Regions from separate parts of the Pseudomonas sp. SMV7 genome, predicted to be linked through region 2. Evidence: predicted binding sites of a transcription regulator. Region 2 holds the regulator's gene; the other holds the start of a gene.

Region 1 (5,406 bases), on a different contig from region 2:
CTTTTTCCAGGACCCAGCGGATGGAGCGATCATCGTCGACGATCCATACGGTTTCACTTCGGCTCATGAGGCGGTGGCTCCTTGTTCCAGAGGCAGGTAGATCGAAAAGGCGGTGTGGCCTGCATGGCTTTCACATTCGATCAGGCCCTGGTGCTGGCTGATGATGTTCTGGGTGATGGCCAGGCCCAGCCCGGTGCCATCCGGGCGGCCGCTGACCATGGGGTAGAAGAGGGTGTCCTGCAGTTCCGGGGGGATGCCGGGACCGTTGTCGATGATCTCCACTCGCGCCACCAGGCGATGGCGCACGTGGCCGATGGTGAACTGGCGCAGGGCTCGGCTGCGCAGGGTGATGCGCCCCAGGCGCAGCTCGTTCTGCGAGCTGATGGCCTGCATGGCGTTGCGCACGATGTTGAGCACGGCCTGGATCATCTGTTCGCGATCAATCAGCACGTCCGGCAGGCTGGGGTCGTAATCGCGCACCAAAGCGATGCAGCCCTGGCTTTCCGCTTCCACCAGGCTGCAGACCCGCTCCAGCACTTCGTGGATGTTGGTCATGGCCAGTGACGGCAACTTGTTCGAGCCGAGCATGCGGTCGACCAGGTTACGCAGGCGGTCGGCCTCCTCGATGATCACGTTGGTGTAGTCGCGCAGGCCTTCCTCGGGCAACTCGCGCGCCAGCAGCTGGGCGGCACCGCGAATGCCGCCGAGGGGGTTCTTGATCTCGTGGGCGAGGCCGCGCACCAGCATCTTAGTGGTTTCCTGCTTGCTCAGCTGGGCCTCTTCCTTGGTGATGCGCAGCAGCCGGTCACGCGGATGCACTTCCAGCAGCAGCAAGGTCTGGCCCTGGTGCAGGATGGGCGTTACCGCGTAGTCGACGGTGATGGTCTGCCCCGTCAGCGAGGTGAGCTGCGCTTCGCGCTTGGTGAACGGGTGCGCCTGCTCGACTGCCTGGCGCAGGGAGCTGAGAGCCTCGCTCGATTCGGTGAACAGCTCGCTGATGAACTGCCCGTGGCTGCGCTGCCCACTGACCGCCAGCAGCATTTCCGCAGCCGGGTTCATGTATTCCAGGCACAGCTCGGCGTTGAGCAGGAGCGTGGCGGTGGTCAGGTTGTCCAGAAGCAGACGGTGCTGTGCATCGCTGATGGTCATAAGGCGTCGTTGACCTCTTTTGGCGCTTGTCTGGCAGTGGGGCGGGCATGATTGGCCGCGCAGTGAATCCGCTGGTTCCAGTCTTCCTGCAGAAAATGCAAGAAACAAACCAAGGCTCCGAAAAGAAGCGGATTTAGCCAAGAAAGGCCAGGAATGGCGCAATTCTGCACCAGAATGTTCTGGTGTAACGTTTCTTGTGTTCTTTTTTGGGGTGCATTCAGGGGCGTTGGCCCACTAGATGCACCAATATAGAGCATAGAGGTTTCAGCGCTGATCGCACAGTTGGCCAGTGGCACGAACCATGGCCTGTTTCATCAATGGCGACAAGCCACGTTCGTTGATCGAGGACGCCAGCCGTTGGTTGCAAGCGGAACCGGTATCACTGGGCAGGCTGGCCAGATGCTGCAGTAGCCTGGCTTGCAGGGCATCCAGTTCGGGGCGTAGCTCCTGCTGGAGGTCCCGGCGAGATGTGTCAGGTGAACGGCCTTGACTGTGCCAGCGGTTAAGCAAGCTGTATTGCATCATTTTGTGTGCTTCGATCTGGTCGGCGAAGAAAGCTGCTGCCCGTTCGGCTGGCAATTGGTAGCGCCACGCGTTGTTGCGCACGTCGTTCAGGATCTGCAGCTCGCGCTTGTTGTCTTGCACGGGTTGAGCCTTATCCCATTTGTGCAGTGCTACGGATTCGGCGCTTGCCAGGCGATGCTCGATATCATCGAGCAGGATGTCCAGCGGCCCGTCAGCTGGCGGCCGTTGCCCTGGGCACTGGTCTTGCGGCGTGGAAAAGGCCAGCTCCTCGTTTGCGGCGTGAAAGACCATCACCGTGGCAGCCTGTCGTGTCGTTCTGCCGCGGTGCACCTCGCCGACCAGCTCAGCCAGGGTGTTGCCTGCCGTCAATGTCGTTCGCTTGCCGCCGCGGGTTTCCACTTCCAGCTCGCCTTCTTTCAGATAACCGAGGTTGAGCGCTTGGTGGCAGTGCCAGTCGAGGGTGGTATTCGGTGGAATGCTGACTTTCACCAGTGACAGCACGGGCTGTCCATCCGGGTAGTGGGTGTAGGGCTTGCCGTCCCAGCTGCCGGTAGCACGATGAAGCACTTGCGACTGTACCGCTCCGGGTTGGTTGCTGCAGCCGACGAGGAAGGCGGATAAGGTCAGTACTGCGGGTATGAATTTGCGCATGGTATGGCGTCCGTTGATGAGTGGACGTCTACCTTGAGAGTCGTTACTGCGGGGGAGCTGTCAGTGGCGTCCCTTCGCTTTGTAGGAAAAAGGGCATTAAAGCGAAGGAACGAAAACGGCCTCCCGAAGGAGGCCGTTGTGATCAGACTTTGTCGGATCAGCAGCTGTAGTACAGCTCGTATTCCAGCGGGTGGACAAAGGTGCGGACCTTGATCTCTTCTTCGCTCTTCAGCTCGATGAAGGCATCGATGAAGTCGTCGGAGAACACGCCGCCCTTGGTCAGGAACGCACGGCCTTTGTCCAGCTCTTCCAGGGCTTCCTTCAGGCTGCCGCAAACCTGCGGGATGTCCTTGGCCTCTTCAGGCGGCAGGTCGTACAGGTTCTTGTCGGCGGCATCGCCTGGGTGGATCTTGTTCTGGATACCGTCCAGGCCGGCCATCAGCAGGGCCGCGAAGGCCAGGTACGGGTTGGCCGATGGGTCCGGGAAGCGTGCTTCGATACGGCGGGCTTTCGGGCTGCCGACGTAAGGAATACGGATCGAGGCGGAACGGTTGCGAGCGGAGTAGGCCAGCATTACCGGGGCTTCGAAGCCTGGGACCAGACGCTTGTAGGAGTTGGTCGACGGGTTGGTGAAGCCGTTCAGGGCCTTGCCGTGCTTGATGATACCGCCGATGAAGTACAGGGCGGTGTCGGACAGGCCGGCATAGCCTTCACCAGCGAAGGTGTTCTTGCCGTCTTTCCAGATCGACATGTGCACGTGCATACCCGAGCCGTTGTCGCCGTACAGTGGCTTTGGCATGAAGGTGGCGGTGCGGCCGTAAGCGTCGGCAACGTTGTGCACCACGTATTTCAGGGCCTGTACTTCGTCAGCCTTCTTCACCAGGGTGTTGAACTTGACGCCGATTTCGTTCTGGCCGGCAGTCGCCACTTCGTGGTGGTGGACTTCGACGGTCTGGCCCATTTCTTCCAGTGCGTTGCACATGGCAGTACGGATTTCGTGGTCGTGGTCGAACGGTGGAACCGGGAAGTAGCCGCCTTTCACGCCCGGACGGTGGCCCTTGTTGCCACCTTCGATGTCAGCGCCGGTCATCCACGAGCCTTGCTCGGAGAAGATCTTGAACATCGAACCGGAGATGTCCGACTGGAACTTCACTTCGTCGAAGATGAAGAACTCTGGCTCGGGACCGGCGAATACGGTGTCACCGATACCGGTGCTCTTCAGGTACTCTTCGGCGCGCTTGGCGATGGCGCGCGGGTCACGGTCGTAGCCCTGCATGCTCGACGGGTCGACGATGTCGCAGGTCAGGATCAGGGTCGGTTCTTCGGTGAACGGGTCCAGTACGGCAGTTTCGTCGACCGGCATCAGGATCATGTCGGAGGCTTCGATGCCTTTCCAGCCGGCGATGGAGGAACCGTCGAACATCTTGCCGACTTCGAAGAAGTCGTCGTCCAGCGCATCACGCGCCGGCATGGTCACGTGGTGCTGAGTGCCTTTGGTGTCCGTGAAACGCAGATCAATCCACTTGACGTCATGATCTTTGATGAGTTGAACCGACTTCGACATGTTGTCCTCCGGATGGTCTAGGGCGCGGTGGGCCGCTGCCCTGGAAAAAGGGTGTTGCCGGGCGCGGATAGTCGGCCAAGCGTACCTGCCTCACAAGGGAGCAAATTGCATGCCAGTGCCCGAAAATGGCGAGTCCGGGATAAAAAGGGGCGGTTGTGGGCATCTGGCGGGCTTGCAACGAGCGAAAGTGCACTCTTAGGAGGCAGAAATTCAGTGTAGAGCACCAAATAAGTGCACGGCGTAACGCGTGTGCTTTGTTTGGAGGCCTCATCGCGGATTAATCCGCTCCTACCGGGTATGCGCTCGCGAAGAGGCCGGCGCAGGCGCCGCAAATCCTGCTTCGTGCATTTATCTGAAAGCTTCTGATCAAAAGTTGGTCAAATCCTGAGCAATTTCCGCTATAATTCGCGCCCCTCATTTTCGGCAGGCCCTGCGCGCGCTGTTAACCAATGAAACTTATCGTCAAAGTCTTCCCAGAAATCACCATCAAGAGCCGGCCGGTGCGCAAGCGCTTCATCCGCCAGCTCGGCAAGAACATCCGCAACGTGCTCAAGGACCTCGATCCTGAGCTCGTGGTCGATGGTGTCTGGGACAATCTCGAAGTGGTCACCCGCGTCGAAGACGAGAAAGTCCAGCGCGAGATGATCGAGCGCCTCACCTGCACCCCGGGTATCACCCATTTCCTGCAGGTCGAGGAGTACCCGCTGGGTGACTTCGACGACATCGTTGCCAAGTGCAAGCACCATTTCGGCCACCTGCTGGCCGGCAAGCACTTTGCTGTGCGCTGCAAGCGCGGCGGGCACCATGACTTCACTTCGATGGACGTCGACCGCTACGTCGGCAGCCAGCTGCGCCAGCAGTGCGGTGCGGCCGGCATCGAGCTGAAAAACCCGGAAGTGCTGGTGCGCATCGAAATCCGCGACCAGCGCCTGTACGTGATCCACAACCAGCACCAGGGCATCGGCGGCTACCCGCTGGGCGCCCTGGAGCAGACCCTGGTGCTGATGTCCGGTGGCTTCGACTCCACCGTGGCGGCCTACCAGATGATGCGCCGTGGCCTGATGACCCACTTCTGCTTCTTCAACCTCGGCGGCCGTGCGCACGAGCTGGGCGTGATGGAAGTGGCCCACTACCTGTGGAAAAAGTTCGGCAGCAGCCAGCGCGTGCTGTTCATCAGCGTGCCGTTCGAAGAAGTGGTCGGCGAGATCCTCAACAAGGTCGACAACAGCTACATGGGCGTGACCCTCAAGCGCATGATGCTGCGCGGTGCCGCGCACATGGCCGACCGCCTGGAGATCGACGCACTGGTCACCGGCGAGGCGATTTCCCAGGTGTCCAGCCAGACCCTGCCGAACCTGTCGATCATCGACTCGGCTACCGACAAGCTGGTGCTGCGCCCATTGCTGGCCAGCCACAAGCAGGACATCATCGACCAGGCCTATGCGATCGGCACCGCCGACTTCGCCAAGCACATGCCTGAATATTGCGGCGTGATTTCGGTCAACCCGACCACCCAC
Region 2 (5,406 bases):
GAAGCGCGAGCGCCCTCGCCCTGCCGAATGATCGTGACCAGCCTATCCGCATCCAGGCCGACAATGCCCACCTGGACGACAAGCAGGGCGTGGCCACCTACACCGGCGACGTGATCATCACCCAGGGTTCGATGATGATCAAAGGCAACACCGTGACCATCACCCGCTCCGCCTCCGGCGACATCGACGTGGTGACCTCGGTGGGCAACCTGGCCTACTTCGAGCAGCAGCAGAGCGCAGCCAAGCCGGACAAGATGAAGGGCTGGGCGGTCACCATCCAGTACCAGGCGCAAAAGGACATGGTGGTCCTCACCGATCGCGCCAAGGTCGAGAACGAAGGCAACACCACCGAAGGCGAGAAGATCGTCTACAACACCAAGACCCAGGTGGCGACCGCCGGTCGTGGTGGCAACGTGACTTCGCCGCGTCAGCGTATCGACATGGTGATCCAGCCCAAGAAGAAGGCCGAGTAAATGGCAACCCTCAAAGCCCAGCACCTGGCCAAGAGCTACAAGGGGCGGCAAGTCGTGCGTGACGTCAGCCTGTCGATCGACAGCGGCCAGATCGTCGGCCTGCTCGGCCCCAATGGCGCCGGCAAGACCACCTGCTTCTACATGATCGTCGGCCTGGTCCAGGCCGAGCAGGGCCGCGTGCTGATCGACAACCTCGATGTCAGCCACCAGCCCATGCACGGTCGCGCCCGCGCCGGTATCGGCTACCTGCCGCAGGAAGCCTCGATCTTCCGTAAACTGTCGGTGGCCGACAACATCATGGCGATCCTCGAGACCCGCAAGGACCTCGACCGCGAAGGCCGGCGCAAGGAACTGGAAAGCCTGCTGCAGGAGTTCCACATCAGCCACATTCGCGACAACCTCGGCATGAGCCTGTCCGGTGGCGAACGCCGCCGCGTCGAGATTGCCCGTGCACTGGCGACCGCGCCCAAGTTCATCCTGCTGGACGAACCGTTTGCCGGTGTCGACCCGATCTCCGTCGGCGACATCAAGCAGATCATCCACCACCTCAAGGCCAAGGGCATCGGTGTGCTGATCACCGACCACAACGTCCGCGAAACCCTGGATATCTGCGAAACCGCCTATATCGTCAATGATGGCCGCCTCATCGCCGAAGGCGATGCCGAGACCATCCTGGCCAACGACTTGGTCAAAGAGGTTTACCTGGGCCACGAGTTCCGGCTCTGACCCTGGCACGCGCCTGGAGCACTGGCAATTCGCCCTGGAATGGGGGGTAAAGTTGTTACGGCGCTCTAGGCAAACGCTACAATTTAAGGCATAAAACTTGCTTGATCTGGCGCTCCGGCGCCCCCGTGTAGTGGATGGCGCATGCGCGCCGGCGAACAAGGTATTAAGCCCCAGCCATGAAACCATCGCTCGTCCTAAAAATGGGCCAGCAACTGACGATGACGCCGCAGTTGCAACAGGCCATCCGCCTGCTCCAGCTCTCCACCCTGGACCTCCAACAGGAAATCCAGGAAGCGCTGGAGTCGAACCCGATGCTCGAACGTCAGGAAGACGGCGACGACTTCGACAACAGCGACCCGATGGCGGACAACGCCGAGAACAAACCGGTCGCCGAAGTCCAGGACAACAGCTTCCAGGAAAGCACCAGCAGTGCCGACAACCTTGAAGACGGTGAGTGGAGCGAGCGCATTCCCAACGAGCTGCCGGTCGACACCGCCTGGGAAGACATCTACCAGACCAGCGCCAGCAGCCTGCCGAGCAGCGACGATGACGAATGGGACTTCACCACGCGAACATCGGCCGGCGAAAGCCTGCAAAGCCACCTGCTATGGCAGCTGAACCTGGCACCGATGTCGGATACCGACCGCCTGATCGCCGTCACCCTGATCGACAGCATCAATGGCCAGGGCTACCTGGAAGACACCCTTGAGGAAATCTGCGCCGGTTTCGACCCTGAGCTGGATATCGAGCTGGACGAAGTCGAAGCGGTACTGCACCGCATCCAGCAGTTCGAGCCGGCGGGCGTCGGCGCTCGCAACCTCGGCGAATGCCTGCTGCTGCAACTGCGCCAGCTGCCAGCCAACACGCCGTGGATGAACGAAGCCAAGCGCCTGGTCACCGATTTCATCGACCTGCTCGGCAGCCGCGATTACAGCCAGCTGATGCGGCGCATGAAAATCAAGGAAGACGAGCTGCGCCAGGTCATCGAGCTGGTGCAGAGCCTCAACCCGCGCCCCGGGTCGCAGATCGAGTCCAGCGAACCTGAATACGTGGTGCCCGACGTCATCGTGCGCAAGGACAATGACCGCTGGCTGGTGGAGCTGAACCAGGAAGCCATCCCGCGCCTGCGCGTCAACCCGCAGTACGCCGGGTTCGTGCGCCGGGCCGATACCAGTGCCGACAACACCTTCATGCGCAACCAGCTGCAGGAAGCGCGCTGGTTCATCAAGAGCCTGCAAAGCCGCAACGAGACCCTGATGAAGGTGGCCACGCAGATCGTCGAGCACCAGCGCGGCTTCCTCGACCACGGCGACGAAGCGATGAAACCCCTGGTGCTGCATGACATCGCCGAGGCCGTGGGCATGCACGAGTCGACCATTTCGCGGGTTACCACGCAGAAATACATGCACACTCCGCGTGGCATCTACGAACTGAAATACTTTTTCTCCAGCCACGTCAGCACCTCCGAAGGCGGCGAATGCTCGTCCACGGCGATCCGCGCGATCATCAAGAAACTGGTTGCGGCGGAAAATCAGAAAAAGCCATTGAGTGACAGCAAGATCGCTGGTTTACTGGAGGCACAAGGCATCCAGGTAGCCCGTCGCACCGTCGCCAAGTACCGCGAGTCTCTCGGCATCGCACCGTCGAGCGAACGCAAGCGACTGATGTAGCCCCTGAGATGCGCCACAGCGTTTGTGGGGCAGGTGCAAGACCTGCCTCTTTATGCACGGGCAACAAAGGAGAAGCTGTATGCAAGTCAATATCAGTGGACAGCATGTAGAAGTCACCCAGCCACTGCGCGATTACGTGCTTGAAAAGCTCGCTCGCGTGGAAAGTCACTTCGACAAGATCACCAACGTGCAGGTCATCATGAAGGTCGAGAAGCTGCAGCAGAAGGTCGAGGCGACCCTGCAGATTCCCGGCGGCGAAGTGGTTGCCAACGCCGAACACGAAGACATGTATGCAGCGATCGATGCCTTGGCCGACAAGCTCGACCGCCAACTGAAAAAACACAAGGAAAAACAGCAGAGCCTGCTGCAAGGTGCAGCTGCCCGCTGATCCCCCTCATCCATGATCCGACTTGAAACCATCCTGACCCCCGGCCGTTCCCTGGTGAACGTGCCGGGAGGCAGCAAGAAGCGCGCCCTGGAAAAGGTCGCCACCATCATCTCCGCAGAAGTGCCGGAACTGGAGATGCAGGACGTCTTCGAAAAACTGGTTGCCCGGGAAAAACTCGGCTCGACCGGTTTCGGTAATGGCATTGCCATTCCCCACTGCCGGCTTCACGGGTGCTCAGCTCCGGTCAGCGCCCTGCTGCACCTGGAATCCCCGATCGACTACGACGCCATCGATGGTGCTCCGGTGGACCTGCTGTTCGTCCTGCTGGTGCCAGAAGCCGCCACCGATGCTCATCTGGAACTGCTGCGCCAGATTGCCAGCATGCTTGATCGCAAGGAGGTGCGTGATCGCCTGCGTGCGGCCACCAGCAGCGAGGCCCTGTTCCAGGTTGTCCTGGACGTACAGAACGAGCACTGAACATGCGCCTGATCATCGTCAGCGGCCGCTCCGGCTCCGGCAAGAGCACCGCCCTCGACGTCCTGGAAGACCATGGTTTCTACTGCATTGACAACCTGCCCGCCGGGCTGCTGCCGCAGCTGGCGGAAAATGCCCTGATCAATACCGAGCTGCTGCAACCCAAGGTCGCCGTGTCGATCGACGCACGCAACCTGCCCAGCCACCTGTCCCGTTTCCCCGAGCTGCTCGAGGAAGCCCGCGCCCGGCATATCAAGTGCGACGTACTGTTCCTGGATGCGGACGAAGACACCCTGCTCAAGCGCTTTTCGGAAACCCGCCGACGCCACCCACTGACCAATGCCGACCGTTCGCTGGCAGAGGCAATCCGCGTGGAGAGCGAACTGCTCGGGCCGATTTCCGACCTGGCTGACCTGAAAATCGACACCACCAGCCTGAATCTCTACCAGCTGCGGGATTCGATCAAGCTGCGCCTGCTCAACCAGCCCGAGCCTGGCACGGCATTCCTGGTCGAGTCGTTCGGTTTCAAGCGCGGCATGCCGGTCGATGCCGACCTGGTGTTCGACGTGCGCTGCCTGCCCAACCCCTACTGGAAGCCCGAGTTGCGTGAGCATTCCGGCCTCGAGCAACCGGTGATCGACTACCTGGCCGCCCAGCCGGACGTCGAAGAGATGTTCAACGACATTTCCAGCTACCTGCTCAAGTGGCTGCCCCGCTTCGCTGCCAGCAACCGCGCCTATGTCACCATTGCCATTGGCTGCACTGGCGGCCACCACCGTTCGGTATACCTCACCGAACGCCTTGGCCAGTTGCTGCAGCAATCCCTGAAAAACGTCCAGGTCCGCCACCGCGACCTCTAGCCCAAGGATCCGCCCCACGATGCCCGCCCGTGAAATCACCATCATCAACAAGCTGGGGCTGCACGCCCGGGCGGCAGCCAAGTTTGTCGGCGTGGCCGGCCGCTTCCCCTGCCAGGTCAGGGTCGGCCGCGCGCCGGACAAGCTGGTGGATGGCAAGAGCATCATGGCGGTAATGATGCTGGCGGCAGGCAAAGGCACCCAGGTGTACCTGCATACCGAAGGGGAACAGGACGACGAAGCCATGCAAGCGCTGGTCGAGTTGATCAACAACTATTTCGACGAAGGCGAATAAACCCGCCCAGGGCAGCGGCTCGACGCCTGACAACCCTGGGCAGCGAAGCAGGGTCAGAGACCGCCAGCGGTGAGCTTTTCCGGGTCCAGCAGCGTTTCCAGTTGCTCACGCGACAGGTCGGTATGCTCCTGCGCCACATCGATGATCGGGCGCCCCTGCTGGTAGGCAGTCTTGGCGATTTCGGCGGCCTTCAGGTAACCGATGATCGGGTTCAGCGCCGTGACCAGGATCGGGTTGCGCGCCAGGGCTTCCTTGAGTTTGCTGTCGTTGACCTTGAAGCTGGCGATAGCCTTGTCGGCCAGCAGGCGGCTGGCATTGGCCATCAGCTCGATGCTTTCCAGCAGGTTCCGGGCAATGACCGGCAGCATCACATTCAGCTCGAAGTTGCCAGATTGTCCCGCAATGGCGATGGTGGCGTCATTGCCGATCACCTGGGCGGCGACCATCGCGGTGGCCTCCGGAATCACCGGGTTGACCTTGCCTGGCATGATCGATGAGCCCGGCTGCAGGCCTTGCAGCTCGA

What was found. Region 2 encodes sigma-54, which starts transcription at its own class of promoters, with help from an activator protein. Its sites were predicted from a motif close to ANTGGCATNNANNTTGCTNT; they were not measured.
Region 1: the regulator sigma-54 is predicted to act here: its motif matches at 3,987-4,006, upstream of glnA (type I glutamate--ammonia ligase).

What each region holds. Positions count from the first base shown of each region.
Region 1 is NZ_JBKGGT010000024.1:69,301-74,706, forward strand. It holds gene ntrC (nitrogen regulation protein NR(I)) at 1-67, opposite strand, end outside; gene glnL (nitrogen regulation protein NR(II)) at 64-1,149, opposite strand; gene aroQ (gamma subclass chorismate mutase AroQ) at 1,414-2,325, opposite strand; gene glnA (type I glutamate--ammonia ligase) at 2,483-3,889, opposite strand; gene thiI (tRNA uracil 4-sulfurtransferase ThiI) at 4,339-5,406, shown strand, end outside.
Region 2 is NZ_JBKGGT010000009.1:186,033-191,438, reverse strand. It holds gene lptA (lipopolysaccharide transport periplasmic protein LptA) at 1-473, shown strand, start outside; gene lptB (LPS export ABC transporter ATP-binding protein) at 474-1,199, shown strand; gene ACLEJP_RS13700 (RNA polymerase factor sigma-54) at 1,376-2,869, shown strand; gene hpf (ribosome hibernation-promoting factor, HPF/YfiA family) at 2,949-3,257, shown strand; gene ptsN (PTS IIA-like nitrogen regulatory protein PtsN) at 3,270-3,734, shown strand; gene rapZ (RNase adapter RapZ) at 3,737-4,591, shown strand; gene ACLEJP_RS13680 (HPr family phosphocarrier protein) at 4,611-4,883, shown strand; gene ACLEJP_RS13675 (class II fumarate hydratase) at 4,937-5,406, opposite strand, start outside.